4 regions of the Vibrio sp. M260121 genome follow, and region 1 is predicted to be linked to each of the others. Evidence: predicted binding sites of a transcription regulator. Region 1 holds the regulator's gene; each other region holds the start of a gene.
The links. The regulator CRP, encoded in region 1, controls carbon source genes, mostly activating them, when cyclic AMP is high. The targets are predictions, from matches to a motif close to TGTGANNNNNNTCACA.
Positions count from the first base shown of each region.

Region 1 (4,207 bases):
CGGTCTTGCCTGCAACATTGAGCCCAGGTGTAAGCCTGTAATAGAGAAATACGAAGCGGTGACCAAGTATCGCCGCTTCTCTCTGCCGGAGCTATTTACCAAGTTAGGATTCTGGTAATCGCGCTGGCAAACGCCAAAGGCGAGCTTAAGACTCTCCAGAGCGTGTTGACTGACTGGCACTTATGCCACACATACCGTCACAGGTTGATGGCCGCTCGTTCGTGATTCTGGACAGCTTTAGGGCTGTGAACGAGCGGTCAACTTCCTCTTACCCCTAACTCTACATTTCATAACAAGGAGTCGTTATGACGCCCGATGTGTTATTTGAATCGCTATGGCAAGACTACATTCAACGTCTTTGCCCTTCCGCTGCTAAAGTCCATCAACTTCTTCAAGAAGATGAGCCTCTGATTAATGACCATATTGCGCTACGTACGTTTAATGTCGCTCCCCTAGGCATTAAAACGTTAGCGAAGCCATTCCTAGCGGTGGGTTACAAAGCCTGTGGTGACTACGTATTTGAAAGCAAAAAGCTGGTGGCAAAACATTTTGAGCACCCAGATCCGAAACAACCAAAAGTCTTCATCAGTGAATTGAAAGTGGATGAGTGTTCACCAGAGCTTCAAGCCATTGTTCATAAGCTGGTAGAGCAGGTTGATGCTTCTAAACTGACCGGCAGTGATTTCTTATACGGCGGACGTTTGTGGAACCTCAGCTACGCTGACTTCCAAACTTTGGCGAAAGAGAGTGAATACGCTTCTTGGCTTGCTGCGCACGGTTACGGAGCGAACCACTTCACAGTGAGTGTGAATCAACTCAACCAGCATCAAGAAGTAAAGCAAGTGAACGACCACCTACGTACAGTAGGGTTCACCATCAACGAGAATGGCGGTGAAGTAAAAGGCACGCCAGAGGTGTTACTAGAGCAATCATCGACCATGGCAGACAAAGTGCCAGTGACCTTTACTGAAGGCGTTGAGGTGATTCCTGGAGGCTTCTACGAGTTTGCTAAGCGCTACCCAATGGATAACGGTGAGTTGTACCCAGGATTTGTAGCGGCATCAGCAGATAAGATTTTCGAAAGCACCAACGGGTAAAGAAGAGGCGAGAACGGGCTACGCCCTCTAGATGCGGAAACGCTTCGCTTCGAGAGAGTTTGCACTCTGGAATGTTGAAGGTTTCAGCTTTGAAGGTTGGAGTTTGTTGGGACATGAGAACGGGCTGCAGCCTATGGATGCAGGAATGCTTCGCTTCGAGAGAGTTTACACTCTGAAAAGCTGAATGTTTCTGCTTCTATGGTTGGAGTTTGTTGGGATATCAGAACGGGCTATGACCTGTGGAGTCGGAAAAGCTTCGTTTTGGGAGAGTTGAAAACTCGAAATCTGAGAGGGCTTAATCCCGAAGGACGAAGTCCGCTCTCGGAACGCAGTGTTCCCGATTCTCGGTTCTTTGTCTTTTCATTTCAAAGGACGAAGTCCGATCCCGAAGCGCAGCGTTCCCAGTTCTCGATTCTTTGTTTTCCGTTCTTGTCTCTTAAAAACAAAAAAGCCACCAAACTTGCATTTGGTGGCTTTTAAATTTTTTAAACGTTAATCGAGATTAACGAGTCCCGTAAACAACGATAGTTTTACCGTGCGCAGAAATTAGGTTCTGCTCTTCTAGCATCTTCAAGATACGGCCTACTGTCTCACGAGAACAGCCAACAATTTGACCGATTTCTTGACGAGTGATCTTGATTTGCATGCCGTCTGGGTGCGTCATCGCATCTGGTTGTTTAGCAAGGTTCAGAAGAGTCTGAGCGATACGACCAGTTACGTCTAGGAACGCTAGGTCACCCACTTTTTGGCTAGTAACTTGTAGACGACGAGCCATTTGCGCCGAAAGACGCATTAGGATGTCTGGGTTAACTTGGATAAGTTGACGGAATTTCTTGAAAGAAATCTCTGCCACTTCACAAGGAGATTTAGCGCGAACCCAAGCTGTACGCTCTTGGTCTTCTTCGAATAGACCAAGTTCACCAATGAAGTCGCCCTGGTTTAGGTAAGAAAGGATCATTTCCTTACCTTCTTCGTCTTTGATAAGAACCGCAACAGAACCTTTAACGATGTAGTACAAAGTCTCTGCTTTTTCGCCCGCGTGAATTAGCGTGCTTTTTGATGGGTACTTATGAATATGACAGTGTGAAAGAAACCACTCTAATGTTGGGTCGGTTTGAGGTTTACCTAGAACCATAATATCTCACTTCCTCTGCAGGGTACGCTTGCGCTATCCATATTTTAGCTAAGCCTGAATTGGCCTACTAGAATAAGAGCACTTTTTATATGCTGCAAGCTCTCTTGTGTTTCGGTTAGAAATAGTATCCTTTTTCGAAAACGATTTCTTGATTTTAATCGTGCCATGATTGAGATTTTGTAAGCAAAACTGTGCACATGATCACGGTATGAAAAGTAAACACTCCGGTAGGGAGGTTTTTAGCCAATTTTCCCTGTTTCGATGAGCTGTTGCAGAATCGGCCTTACTATGAGCTCCATTGCAAAGCTCATCTTGCCGCCAGGAACCACAATGGTGTTATGGCGAGACATGAATGAGCCATCAATCATCGCCAGCAAATACGGGAAGTCGACATTCTTGATACCGCGTAGGCGGATCACCACAAAACTCTCATCCAAACTTGGGATGCCTTTGGCGTTAAGTGGGTTAGAAGTGTCGACGGTCGGTACGCGCTGAAAGTTGATATGTGTGCGAGAAAATTGCGGGGTAATGTAGTTTAGGTAATCGTCCATCGAGCGCACGATCGAATCCATCACCGCTTCTCTTGAATGACCACGATCGCGCGTGTCACGAACAAACTTTTGGATCCATTCCAAGTTCACAATCGGCACCATGCCAATCAGAAAATCGACGTGACGCGCCACATTGACATCACCATCTACCACGCCACCGTGTAAACCTTCGTAGAACAGCACATCGCTGTTTTCTGGCAGATCTTGCCAAGGCGTAAAGGTGCCCGGCATTTGGTTGTATGGAACGGCTTCATCAAAAGTGTGCAGATAGCGGCGCACGCTGCCAGTACCATCTTCACCGAACTTACGGAAGAACTCTTCTAGCCCCGGAAAGTCATTGGCTTGTGGACCAAAGTAGCTGATGTGCTTGCCTTGCTCACGCGCTTTGCGGATTTCGACATCCATCTCTGGACGTGTAAAGCGGTGGAAGCTGTCACCTTCAACCCACGCTGGTTTGACGTTCATCATATTGAACATCTTACGGAAGGCTTCAGAAGTGGTGGTTGTGCCGGCACCGGACGAACCAGTAACCGCAATGATTGGGTGTTTCGCTGACATGACAAACCTTGTCGAAAATTACTTACCTGTAAAGTGCAGCACACGTATGCTGCACGGTCGATAACCCACTATAGCATGTAACAAGCCCTTGTCATCGAGTGGGATACGGTAAAATGTGAAGGGTCTAAAACTTTGCTTTTAGTTGGATATCAACCGTTTCATGAAGCTCAGAAAATACGATGACCGCTTCGCCTTTCTCTAATTGGGATTTGACCTGATCGATTTTACTCTGCAATGAAACTTCCACTGAGCCGTAGTCGGTGCCTTCACGTAGCACGAATTCGCGGATCAGGTTTTCTAGTGTCTCTGGCGCAATGTCTTGCCATGGAATGATCATAAATACCTCAAACTTTTATGATGTTTAGTACGTGCAGAAGCGTTCTGTCTGGCACGCCTAGTAGTTTACTGTGTTCGCGGTACGGATACAGCAGAAAGGTAGTCAGCGGCGATACTTTCGTAATAAGCCGGCAGGGCTTCTTCTAACCAGAATTTAGGTTTTAATGCTGTGCCCGTCAGGAAGCCAACGTGTCCACCATGTTCATAAAGTCGGTAATCGATATTGTCTGGCAATACGAATTTTGGGATAACCTCTTCGGTCATAAACGGATCGTCTTTGGCGTGGATGATCAAGGTTGGCAAGGTGATCTGTTGCAACTTACTTAAGCCTGAACATTGATCGTAATAATCTTGCGCGTCTTTAAAACCATGCAGAGGAGCAGTGATCAAGTCATCAAATTCATACAAACGAGTCACGCGTTTGATCGAGTTATACGACAAGGCGAGTTCACCTTGGATTAAGTCGTGCTTTTGCAGTGCATTGCGTTTGAGTGAAGAGAGCAAGTAACGTCGGTAAACTTTCGAGAAGC
Region 1 is NZ_JATABF010000043.1:15,336-19,542, reverse strand. It holds gene astD (succinylglutamate-semialdehyde dehydrogenase) at 1-41, shown strand, start outside; gene QTO06_RS19910 (DUF1338 domain-containing protein) at 306-1,097, shown strand; gene crp (cAMP-activated global transcriptional regulator CRP) at 1,600-2,232, opposite strand; gene QTO06_RS19900 (phosphoribulokinase) at 2,472-3,341, opposite strand; gene QTO06_RS19895 (YheU family protein) at 3,466-3,678, opposite strand; gene QTO06_RS19890 (hydrolase) at 3,744-4,207, opposite strand, start outside.

Region 2 (4,207 bases), on a different contig from region 1:
CGCGTTGGTAAACAAACCAACCGCGGAAGAGGAAGACCAGCAAGCGCTAGAAAAACTGCAAGAAGCAGAAAATCGCGCGCCAGCACAAAGTCGTCCGAAGAAAGATGCGGTTGTGGTAGAAGGTGTCGATAACCTAATGACACACCTAGCGCGCTGTTGTCAGCCGATCCCAGGTGATGAGATCTCAGGTTACATCACTCAAGGTCGTGGTATTTCGGTGCACCGTAGTGACTGTGAGCAACTAGAAGAACTTCGTCATCACGCACCAGAACGTATCATTGATACCGTCTGGGGGAGCGGCTTTGTCGGCTCTTACATCTTGACGGTTCGTGTTGAAGCGATGGAGCGTGGTGGTCTACTAAAAGACATCACAACGCTATTTGCGAACGAGAAAATCAAAGTCACCAGCATGAAGAGTCGCGTCGATTACCGCACGCAAATGTCGATCATGGACTTTGACCTTGAAGTGACCAACCTTGAGGTGTTCTCACGCGTTTCGAAACGTGTTGAGCAGATCAAGGATGTGATGTCGGTGAAGCGCTTAGGCTAAAATTCTCGTCATACTTGAAGCTGATAGCGTTGTTGCCTACGCTCACTCGCTCCATCACATAGGCAGGCTATGCTCAGGAGTCTCGCTCGCTTGCCGCCTAGCTACAGCTTCAATTATTTAGAGAATTGATCAACATATAACAAAGGTGAGTGGTTTTGGCTACTCACCTTTTTCTTTAGATAGAAAGGTTTAAAGGAACAGAAAATGAGTCATCCAATTGAACAGTTAGAACAAATCATGGCGAAGTTGCGTGACCCAGAAAGCGGTTGCCCTTGGGACTTAAAGCAGACCTTCGACACCATTGTTCCTCACACTATTGAAGAAACCTACGAAGTGGTGGATGCGATTCAAAACCGCGATTGGTCGAACTTGCAAGAAGAGTTGGGGGACTTATTGTTCCAAGTGATTTTCTACAGCCAAATGGCGAAAGAGCAGGGATTGTTCGAGTTTTCTGATGTGGTGGAAACCGTTAACGAGAAGCTGACGCGTCGTCACCCGCATGTTTTTTCAGAAGTAGAATTCGATTCTGAAGAAGCGATTAACGCCAACTGGGAAGCGGAAAAAGCCAAAGAGAAAGCACAATTAGGCAAAGCTGAAGAAAGTATCCTAGACTCAATACCAAACTCTCTACCTGCGCTTTCGCGTGCTACAAAGATCCAGAAAAAGTGCGCAAAATTCGGCTTTGATTGGGACTCGCTTGGTCCCGTTGTCGGAAAAGTGCAGGAAGAAATTGAAGAGGTAATGGAAGAAGTGCTTCAAATTACTCCGGATGAGGAGAAAGTTGAACTCGAATTAGGCGATCTTTTATTTGCTACCGTGAACCTGTCTCGTCACCTAGGGAAAGACCCTGAAGTGGCACTGGCAAAAGCCAACTTAAAGTTCTCGAAACGCTTTAAAGGCGTGGAAACTAAAGTTGCAGCGCACGGTAAACAGCTGACAGACTTTACTCTAGATGAACTCGATTCCATGTGGGATGAAGTGAAACGAGAAGAGCGAAGCTGAAATTGCATGAATACTCGACTTTGATTTGAAGCAAAAAATAAAAAATTACGGTGTGATAGATTTCACGTTGTGGCGGTTAGGAGCTTCTGGTATATTTACGTCCCGTCCAGAAGCACTCCATTTCCCTCATTCAACCAATTTCAGGTTAAACATGACGACAAATTACATTTTTGTTACTGGCGGGGTTGTATCCTCTCTAGGTAAAGGTATTGCAGCAGCATCTCTTGCAGCTATTCTAGAAGCTCGTGGTCTTAAAGTGACTATGATGAAGCTTGACCCTTACATCAACGTTGATCCAGGCACAATGAGCCCAACTCAACACGGTGAAGTGTTCGTTACGGAAGATGGCGCAGAGACTGACCTTGACCTTGGTCACTACGAGCGTTTCATCCGCACCAAGATGACTAAGCGTAACAACTTCACTGCTGGTCGTGTTTATGCAGACGTACTACGTAAAGAACGTCGCGGCGATTACCTAGGTGCAACCATTCAGGTTATCCCTCACATCACTAACGCTATCAAAGACCGCGTAATTGCAGGTTCTGAAGGCCATGATGTTGCTATCGTTGAAGTCGGTGGTACGGTAGGTGATATCGAATCACTACCATTTATGGAAGCTATCCGTCAGCTTGCTGTAGAACTAGGTCGTGAGCGCGCAATGTTCATGCACCTAACGCTAGTTCCTTACCTAGCCGCTGCTGGTGAAGTGAAAACTAAGCCAACTCAGCACTCTGTTAAAGAGCTGCTATCTATCGGTATCCAACCAGATATTCTTGTTTGCCGCTCTGATCGTATGATCCCAGCGAACGAGCGTAAGAAAATCGCTCTTTTCTGTAACGTACAAGAAAAAGCAGTTATCTCAATGAAGGACGTAGATTCTATCTACAAGATCCCTCAACTTGTTAAGTCTCAAGGTCTAGATGACCTAGTTTGTGCTCGCTTTGGTATCAACGCGCCAGAAGCTGACCTGTCTGAATGGGAACAGGTTATCTATGAAGAAGCGAACCCAACTGGCGAAGTAACTATCGGTATGGTCGGTAAATACATCGAACTACCAGATGCTTACAAGTCAGTAAACGAAGCACTTAAACACGCAGGCTTGAAAAACCGTCTAAACGTCACAATTAAATATGTAGACTCTCAAGATGTTGAGACGAAAGGCGTAGAAGTACTTGAAGGTCTAGATGCAATCCTAGTACCTGGTGGCTTCGGTGACCGTGGTATCGAAGGTAAGATTCGCGCAGCACAATACGCTCGTGAAAACAAAGTACCTTACCTAGGTATCTGTCTAGGCATGCAAGTAGCACTGATCGAATACGCGCGCAACGTAGCGGGTATGGAAGGTGCACATTCAACAGAATTTAACAAAGACACTAAGTACCCTGTGGTAGGTTTGATCACGGAATGGGTAGACGGCGAAGGTAAAGTTGAAGAACGTACTGAAACGTCTGACCTAGGTGGTACGATGCGTCTTGGTTCACAGCTATGTCACCTAGAGAAAGGGACGAAAGCTCGTGAACTATACGGTAGCGCGACAGTTCACGAACGTCACCGTCACCGTTACGAAGTAAACAACGTTCTTCGTCCGCAAATCGAAAAAGCAGGTCTGAAAGTATCTGGCCTATCAGCGGATAAGAAACTAGTGGAAATGATTGAGAACCCAGCTCACCCATGGTTTGTAGCGGCTCAATTCCACCCAGAATTCACCTCGACGCCTCGCGATGGTCACCCACTATTCGCAGGTTTCGTTAAAGCTGCTGGCCAAAACGCTCGCGGCGAATTCGAGAAGTAAAAGGATACGGGCAGCGGCGAAGGTTGTGCTGCTGCCCTTTAAAATTGACATTTATATTTGAAACGAGAGGAAACATTAATGTCTAAGATCGTTAAAGTTCTAGGTCGTGAAATCATCGACTCACGTGGTAACCCAACTGTAGAAGCTGAAGTACACCTAGAAGGCGGTTTCGTAGGTATGGCAGCAGCTCCATCTGGCGCATCTACTGGTTCTCGCGAAGCTCTTGAGCTACGTGACGGTGACAAAGCACGTTTCCTAGGTAAAGGTGTTCTTAAAGCTGTTGAAGCTGTAAACGGCGCAATCGCTGAAGCTCTAGTTGGCAAAGACGCTAAAGACCAAGCTGCAATCGACGCAGTAATGATCGAACTAGACGGCACTGAAAACAAATCTAAGTTCGGTGCGAACGCTATCCTAGCTGTTTCTCTAGCAAACGCTAAAGCTGCTGCAGCAGCTAAAGGCATGCCTCTATACGAGCACATCGCTGAGCTAAACGGCACAGCTGGTCAGTTCTCTATGCCTCTACCAATGATGAACATCATCAACGGTGGTGAGCACGCAGACAACAACGTTGACATCCAAGAGTTCATGATCCAACCAGTTGGCGCTAAGACTCTTAAAGAAGGTCTACGTATCGGTGCAGAAGTATTCCACAACCTAGCTAAAGTTCTTAAGTCTAAAGGCTACAGCACTGCAGTTGGTGACGAAGGTGGTTTCGCTCCAAACCTTAAGTCTAACGCTGAAGCTCTAGAAGTTATCGCAGAAGCTGTTGCAGCTGCTGGTTACGAACTAGGTAAAGACGTTACTCTAGCTATGGACTGTGCTGCATCTGAGTTCTTCGACAAAGAAGCTGGCATCTACAACAT
Region 2 is NZ_JATABF010000040.1:17,597-21,803, reverse strand. It holds gene relA (GTP diphosphokinase) at 1-550, shown strand, start outside; gene mazG (nucleoside triphosphate pyrophosphohydrolase) at 755-1,552, shown strand; gene QTO06_RS19090 (CTP synthase) at 1,704-3,344, shown strand; gene eno (phosphopyruvate hydratase) at 3,423-4,207, shown strand, end outside.
Region 2: QTO06_RS19090 (CTP synthase) is a predicted target of CRP. The motif match lies at 1,604-1,619, and genes of this name have one in related genera.

Region 3 (4,207 bases), on a different contig from region 1:
CGTACGCTAAGCCTTTATTAATCAATTCAATTGCATATTCGTAAAGCTTGTCGAAGTAGTTTGATGAGTAACATACTTCACCATCCCACTCAAAGCCCAACCAGTTTACATCTTTCTTGATAGACTCAACGTATTCGATGTCTTCTTTTTCAGGGTTTGTATCGTCGAAACGTAAGTTACATTGACCCTGGTAGTCCTGAGCAATACCGAAGTTCAAACAGATAGACTTAGCATGACCGATGTGCAGGTAGCCATTCGGCTCCGGCGGGAATCGAGTATGCACGCTAGTGTGTTTACCATCCGCTAGATCTTTATCAATGATCTGGCGAATAAAGTTTGATGGACGAGCATCAGCTTCACTCATCTATAGCACCTCAAAAATATTAGTATTGTCAGAGAAAACAGTACTCCGTAGCCTTACTCGGTTTACAGAGTGCATTGTTCCTAATGATCCACAATTCTTAGCGATTAGACAACAAGAACCGTCGTTAAAACGACAATATTTCTCTTCTTCGCTTGAAAGCGCAGCATATTAGATCCGCACAAACAAAAAAAGACCTCCCGAGGGAGGTCTTTATAGAGAGTCAGTAAGATGTAATTAAGGAAGTTTTACATCTGATAGGTCTTCACCTGCACCGATTGCTTTCATTTCACCAGCAACGATTTCTGCAAGAGGACCAAGGATAACTTGAAGGTTGTTTTCGCCAAGCTTAACCACACCTTTCGCGCCTAGTTTCTTAAGAACAGCTTCGTCAGCAACAGAGCGGTCTTTAAGTGTTAGACGTAGACGAGTGATACACGCGTCGATTGAAGTTAGGTTATCGTGACCACCTAGCGCTTTTAGGTATTGACGAGCTAGGTCACCTTTTGCTGCATCACCAGCTGGAGCTGCAGACGCTTCTTCGTCGTCATCTTCACGACCTGGTGATTTCAGGTTGAAAGCGCGGATTGCGAAGCTGAATGTGAAGAAGTATAGAGCACCGAAGCTTAGACCTAGAGCAAGAAGCACTAGAGGCTTAGTTGCTAGACCGTAGTTCAGTACGAAGTCGATTAGACCTGCAGAGAAACCAAAGCCGTGTAGTGTGCCAAGCATGTTTGCAAGTACTAGAGACAGACCTGTAAATACTGCGTGGATTGCGTATAGAGCAGGTGCTAGGAATACGAACATGAACTCTAGAGGCTCAGTGATACCTGTTAGGAATGAACAGAATGCTACTGAGAATAGTGCACCACCAACTTGACTACGTTTCTCAACTGGTGCTGCTAGGTACATTGCAAGTGCCGCACCTGGTAGACCGAACATCATTACAGGGAAGAAACCGTTCATGAATACACCAGCGCTCTTATCGCCGCCGAAGAAGCGGTGTAGGTCACCAGATTTCAGAGTTTCAGTTACTTCTTTAACTGTTGCTGTGATTTCTGGAGTTACAGAGTTAGCGAATTCGAATGTGTGAGTTTGACCAGCAACAAGAGTCTTAGCTAGAGCTGGGTCAACACAAAGCTGTTGTAGAGCAGGAAGCGCTTGACCAGCAGCAGTTGCGCCAGACACTAGAACTTCTTGACACGTGCCCATACCGAACCAGAAGTATGAGTTTAGTACGTGGTGTAGACCTACAGGGATAAGTGCACGGTTAAGAGTACCGTATACGAACTGACCGATAGCACCAGAAGTAGAAACTGCGTGCGCTAGCGCGTCAAGACCGCCTTGGATTGTTGGCCATACAACACCAGCAATTGCACCAGCAACTAGCGAGAATAGACCCGCCATGATTGGTACTAGACGTTTGCCAGAGAAGAATGCCAACCACTCAGGAAGACGAGTTGCGTGGAAAGCGTTGTAAGAGTGACCAGCGATGATACCAGCAATGATACCGCCGAAGAATGACATGTTAACGCTTGCATCGATTGTTGCTGCTGTTGCAGTAAGAACGAAGTAAGCAACTGCACCAGCTAGACCCGCAGCACCTTGACCGTCTTTAGAAAGACCGATCGCGATACCTAGACCGAATAGTAGTGGTAGTTGACTAAAGATTGCGTTACCAGCAGATGCCATAAACGCAATGTCTAAAAGGTCAGGCTGACCCAAACGTAGTAAAAGCGCTGCAACTGGAAGCGTTGCGATAGGAAGCATAAGAGCTTTACCTAACTTCTGCGCGTATCCAAGAATATTCACCTTAAGTTCCCCCTATAGGATTTTATGTTTTGTTGAATAACTTATTTCAGTCGTTCAATTTAGTCGCTACCAGTTTATGATATTAATTTTGCTCCGCAAATTAAAACCTCATTGTTTGTGATCATAGTCACCAGAAATTGGTCATTCAGAAGGTTTTTGCTAGCGAGATCATAAAACTTATTTTATTATACGAAAAAATGGCGTTTTAGAGATAAGATTCTCGTACTTTATGCAAGACAGAATCAGTGTTATTTTGGTATCTCTACAGATGATTCGCAGTAACTTTTTGTTCTGGAAAACAATCATAAAAACTAATTCATTTATTATTTTTCAGTTAGTTACTCTGATAATGACATCGATAAAACGCGACTTGCTGTATGTGACTCGTTATCTAATTCAGTGATACAAACTAAGTACCAGCCCGACTCGCAGAGTCGCCAGTTAGATAACGGAACAGAAAATGAATTCTCATCTATAAGGACTAGCTGACTATGTACGCGCTAAGTAACTGTAAAATCTATACCGGTAGTGATGTTCTTACCGATCATGCTGTCATCATCGACAATGACCAGATTCAATCAGTTGTGCCAGTAACTCAATTACCAGAAGGTATTGAAGTTAAAGATCTGGACGGTGCTAACCTAAGCCCTGGTTTTATCGACCTACAGCTAAACGGCTGTGGCGGTGTGATGCTTAACGACGAAATCACACCAGAAACAATGCAGATCATGCACGAAGCTAACCTAAAATCCGGTTGTACAAGCTTCCTACCAACTCTTATCACTTCTTCAGACGAAGACATGCGCGCTGCAATCTCAGCGGCTCGCGAGTACCACAACAAATACCAAAACCAATCGCTAGGTCTGCATCTTGAAGGTCCGTACCTTAACGTAGCGAAAAAAGGTATTCACAGCGTTGACTTCATCCGCCCTTCAGACGACGGTATGATTGACTTGATCTGCGCGAACGCTGACATCATCGCAAAAGTTACACTTGCACCAGAACAAAATGCCCCTGAGCACATCTCTCGTTTGAAAGCAGCTGGCATCGTGGTTTCTATCGGTCACACCAACGCCACTTACGCAGAAGCACGCCAAGGCTTTGAAGCAGGTATCTCATTTGCGACTCACCTATTCAACGCGATGACACCAATGGTTGGTCGTGAACCAGGTGTGGTGGGTGCGATTTACGATACACCAGAAGTTTATGCAGGCATCATTGCTGATGGTTTCCACGTAGACTACGCAAACATCCGAATTGCTCATAAAATCAAAGGTGAAAAGCTTGTTTTGGTGACGGATGCCACAGCTCCGGCAGGTGCTAACATTGATCACTTTATTTTTGTCGGTAAGAAAGTATATTACCGAGATGGTAAGTGTGTTGATGAAAACGGCACACTAGGCGGCTCAGCTCTGACTATGATTGAAGCAGTTCAGAACACAGTTGAGCACGCAGGCATCGCTTTAGACGAAGCTCTACGAATGGCTACACTGTACCCAGCAACCGCAATTGGTGTTGAGGAACATCTAGGCCGAGTTCGAAAAGGAATGGTAGCTAACCTGACTATTTTCGATCGTGACTTCAATGTAAAAGCGACGGTTGTTAACGGACAATACGAGCAAAATTAAGCATGAATGGCGGACAGATTGGTAATGTAGATTTAGTAAAACAGCTTAACAGCGCTGCGGTATACAGGCTGATTGACCAACAAGGTCCAATCTCCCGTATTCAGGTAGCGGATGTTAGTCAGCTCGCCCCAGCGAGTGTTACCAAAATAACCCGCCAACTTTTAGAGCGCGGCTTAATCAAAGAAGTCGCGCAACAAGCTTCTACCGGTGGTCGCCGAGCCATCTCGCTGACCACTGAAGTAAAACCTTTCCACTCTATCGCTGTTCGATTAGGTCGTGACTACGTGCAATTCTGCTTGTATGACCTAGGCGGCACAGCACTAGCAGAAGACCAGCACGAACTTCACTACAGCAACCAAGCTGACTTAATCGCCGGTTTGATTGATTTATTGAAAGACTTTGTGAA
Region 3 is NZ_JATABF010000045.1:47,995-52,201, forward strand. It holds gene glnS (glutamine--tRNA ligase) at 1-364, opposite strand, end outside; gene nagE (N-acetylglucosamine-specific PTS transporter subunit IIBC) at 599-2,173, opposite strand; gene nagA (N-acetylglucosamine-6-phosphate deacetylase) at 2,665-3,801, shown strand; gene nagC (DNA-binding transcriptional regulator NagC) at 3,804-4,207, shown strand, end outside.
Region 3: nagE (N-acetylglucosamine-specific PTS transporter subunit IIBC) is a predicted target of CRP. The motif match lies at 2,290-2,305, and genes of this name have one in related genera.

Region 4 (4,207 bases), on a different contig from region 1:
GAAGATGAACCACGTTCGTCTTGGCAAGCAAGTAAGTATCTCAGATGCGGTTACCTTTATGGCGGGTGACCGTTCTCGTGCAGAACACGCTTACGCGGGTGACATCATTGGTCTACACAACCACGGTACTATCCAAATTGGTGATACCTTCACTCAAGGTGAAGCGCTGAAGTTCTCGGGTATTCCAAACTTCGCTCCGGAACTGTTCCGTCGTATTCGTCTAAAAGATCCACTGAAACAGAAACAGCTACTGAAAGGTCTGGTTCAGCTTTCTGAAGAAGGTGCGGTACAGGTATTCCGTCCACTGCAAAACAACGATCTGATCGTTGGTGCGGTTGGTGTGCTTCAGTTTGACGTGGTTGTGGCTCGCTTGAAGTCAGAATACAACGTTGAAGCGATTTACGAAGGCGTTAACGTAGCAACTGCGCGTTGGGTTGAGTGTGGCGATGCGAAGAAACTGGATGAGTTCCAACGTAAGAACCAAACTAACCTAGCACTGGATGGTGGTGATAACCTAACGTACATCGCGCCAACTATGGTTAACCTAAACCTAGCGCAAGAGCGTTTCCCAGATATCGATTTCCGTGCAACTCGTGAGCACTAATCGAATCTAACTCGCTTTATATCGCGTACTAGATCATAAGCCGCCGTTAGCTATACACTTAGCTAACGGCGGTTTTTTATTGGCGCAATGCGAATTCTATTGGCTAAAAAGGGTGTGCGATGAACTGGTTTAAGAAAGGACTCAAGCGTTACGACGATTGGTGTAAAGAGATGGGGCTGACGCCTGATCAAAAGCGCAGTTGTGTGCCGTATAAACAAGACCCAGTTCATGAAGACGAGCCTGCTGAAAAAGCAGAGCAAGAGAAACCGAACAATGAAGCTGTTTGATACCCACTGCCATTTCGACTTTGATGTGTTTCAAGAGGATTTTGCTCACCAAGTTGACCTCGCTCGTGAGCAAGGGGTCGAGCGTATCTTGATTCCTTCTGTCGGACCGAGTAACTGGGTTCGTATTCAAGAGTTGGCTAATCAATACTCTCACCTTTATTACGCGTTGGGTTTTCACCCCTATTTTCTACAACAAGAGTTTGAGCAGTTTGCCCCAGAGCTGGAATCGTTACTTTCCTCGTCCCACCGACAATGCGTCGCGATAGGGGAGTGCGGTTTGGACTTCGCAATAGATGTGCCTGTCGAGCTTCAAGAGCAGGCGCTTGAGTTGCAATTCGAACTGGCAAGACGGTTCGATCTGCCCGTTATTTTACACAGCCGAAAAGCACATAATCGTCTCATCCAACTAGTCAAAGCAGCCAAGCTTCCTAAAGGTGGCGTATTGCATGCGTTCTCTGGCAGTTATCAGCAAGCAATGGAATGGGTTCGATTAGGTTTTCTTATCGGAGTTGGGGGCACAATTACCTACCCACGAGCGAATAAAACTCGCGACGCGATTCAAAGATTATCACTTGAGAATATCGTTTTAGAAACAGACGCTCCGGATATGCCTATAATTGGCTATCAGGGCGAGCCTAATCACCCTTCAAAACTGATTCATGTATTGAATGAGCTGGCTCTGTTGCGCACAGAAAGTAAGCAATCGATTGCCTCTCAGCTATGGGAAAATAGCAATTCGGCCTTCTTTATATGTGAATAAAATCTAAAGATGGTGTTTAAAAGCGAAAACGTTTTCCTGCTTATTGTGAGATAACTCACAAACGGGAGTGAATCAATGATGAATCTTATAAGAAAGTGTGAGGGTGGCATTACTTTAATTGATTCTGCATGAGTATAATTGCCCCCGCTTTATAGCTCCATTTTGTAACACGCCAATAAATAACTTATAAGGAAGTCATAAACTATGAGCCTGTTTATGAGCCTAGTCGGTATGGTAGTGCTTCTTGCTATTGCATTTGCATTCTCATCTAACCGCAAAGCTATCAACTTTAGAACTGTGGGTGGCGCATTTGCTATCCAATTCATCCTTGGTGCATTTGTTCTTTACGTACCTTGGGGCCGTGATCTACTAAACGGTTTCTCTACTGGTGTTTCTAACGTTATCAACTACGGTAACGATGGTTCATCTTTCCTATTCGGTGGTCTTGTTTCTGACAAGATGTTCGAAGTATTCGGCGGCGGCGGCTTCATCTTCGCATTCCGCGTTCTTCCTACACTGATCTTCTTCTCTGCACTGATTTCAGTTCTTTACTACATTGGCGTAATGCAGTGGGTTATCAAGATTCTTGGTGGTGCACTACAAAAAGCGCTTGGCACTTCTCGTGCGGAATCAATGTCTGCAGCTGCTAACATTTTCGTAGGTCAAACTGAAGCACCTCTAGTTGTTCGTCCATTCGTACCAAAAATGACTCAATCTGAGCTATTCGCGGTAATGTGTGGTGGTCTAGCATCTGTAGCTGGTGGTGTACTAGCAGGTTACGCCTCAATGGGTGTTCCACTAGAGTACCTAGTAGCAGCGTCATTCATGGCAGCACCTGGTGGTCTACTATTCGCTAAGATTCTTCACCCAGAGACTGACCAGCCTCACGAAGACATCGAAGAAGCAATGGACGGTGGCGACGACAAACCAGCTAACGTAATCGACGCAGCAGCGGGCGGTGCGGCTTCTGGTCTACAACTTGCACTAAACGTTGGTGCAATGCTAATCGCGTTCGTAGGTCTTATTGCTCTTGTTAACGGTATGCTAGGTGGCATCGGTGGTTGGTTCGGTATGCCTGAACTAACACTAGAACTAATCCTAGGTTACGCGTTCTCTCCACTAGCATTCCTAATCGGTGTTCCATGGGACGAAGCAGTTGTTGCTGGTTCATTCATCGGTCAGAAACTAGTAATCAACGAATTCGTTGCATACTTGAACTTCACACCTTACCTAGGTGAAGGCGCTCAAGTTGTTGCGGCAACTGGTGAAGTAATGTCTGAGAAGACTACAGCTATCATCTCATTCGCACTATGTGGTTTCGCGAACCTTTCTTCTATCGCGATTCTACTTGGTGGTCTAGGTAGCCTTGCACCAAACCGTCGTTCAGATATCGCTCGCATGGGTATTAAAGCAGTTCTTGCTGGTACGTTGTCTAACCTAATGGCAGCGACTATTGCAGGCTTCTGCCTTAGCCTTGCAGCACTTTAATTAGAATCGGTTCTTAATATATAGACGCCGTTTTAAATCATGCCCTGTAGCAAGAGATTGCTGCGGGGCATTTTTCGTTTTTCGGGCCTAAAAAATTAACCGCACGTAGGTCTACGTGAGTAGCTTACGCAGTCGGTGGAATAGGGGCTGGGAAATTTTGAGATACAAACCGTTTGCGCTCTATTTGGTGCTACAGTTTTGCGGTGAAACTCTATAATGTAGTAATCACGAATTCGTGGTTATGATGACCACTTAATCACAGAGTGAATACTACATACTCGGTGGGCAAATGAATTGCCCTGCAATATCAAATCTCACAAGCGTTTTATTGTTTGATGTGATATTAAAGACACCGCAATCATAGATTGTTGTGCCATAGGCCAAACTGGTACTGTGCGGTGACAAGGATAGCAATTGGTATATGATTTTTCGCAGTATATGCCGAGTCTTCAGGGAACCAAGTCCGTTCATTAATAGACTGCTTAGCTAAAATCTCACACTGTCTCTACTTGTTGATTATAGTTAGAGAAGCGATGTGAAGCTGAGTAGTGAATTTTTTGAATATTGATCGGAGATAGAAATGAGCGATTTAAAAGCAGCAGCGCTACGTGCACTGAAACTTATGGACCTTACTACGCTAAATGATGATGACACTGATGCAAAAGTGATCTCACTATGTCATGACGCGAAATCAGCAGTAGGCAACACAGCTGCAATCTGTATTTACCCTCGCTTTATTCCTATTGCTAAGAAGACACTTCGTGAGCAAGGTACGCCAGAAGTTCGTATCGCAACGGTAACGAACTTCCCACACGGTAACGACGACATCGAAATCGCAGTTGCTGAAACAAAAGCGGCGGTTGCTTACGGTGCAGACGAAGTAGACGTAGTTTTCCCATACCGCGCTCTAATGGCGGGTGATGAGAAAGTTGGCTTCGAACTAGTTAAGCAATGTAAAGAAGCTTGTGGTGACATTCTTCTTAAAGTGATCATCGAAACAGGTGAACTTAAAGAAGAAGCACTAATCAAGAAAGCATCTCAAATCTGTATCGAAGCAGGTGCTGACTT
Region 4 is NZ_JATABF010000012.1:59,831-64,037, reverse strand. It holds gene prfC (peptide chain release factor 3) at 1-604, shown strand, start outside; gene QTO06_RS09265 (DUF5363 family protein) at 724-891, shown strand; gene QTO06_RS09260 (TatD family hydrolase) at 878-1,651, shown strand; gene QTO06_RS09255 (NupC/NupG family nucleoside CNT transporter) at 1,856-3,139, shown strand; gene deoC (deoxyribose-phosphate aldolase) at 3,720-4,207, shown strand, end outside.
Region 4: QTO06_RS09255 (NupC/NupG family nucleoside CNT transporter) is a predicted target of CRP. The motif match lies at 1,696-1,711, and genes of this name have one in related genera.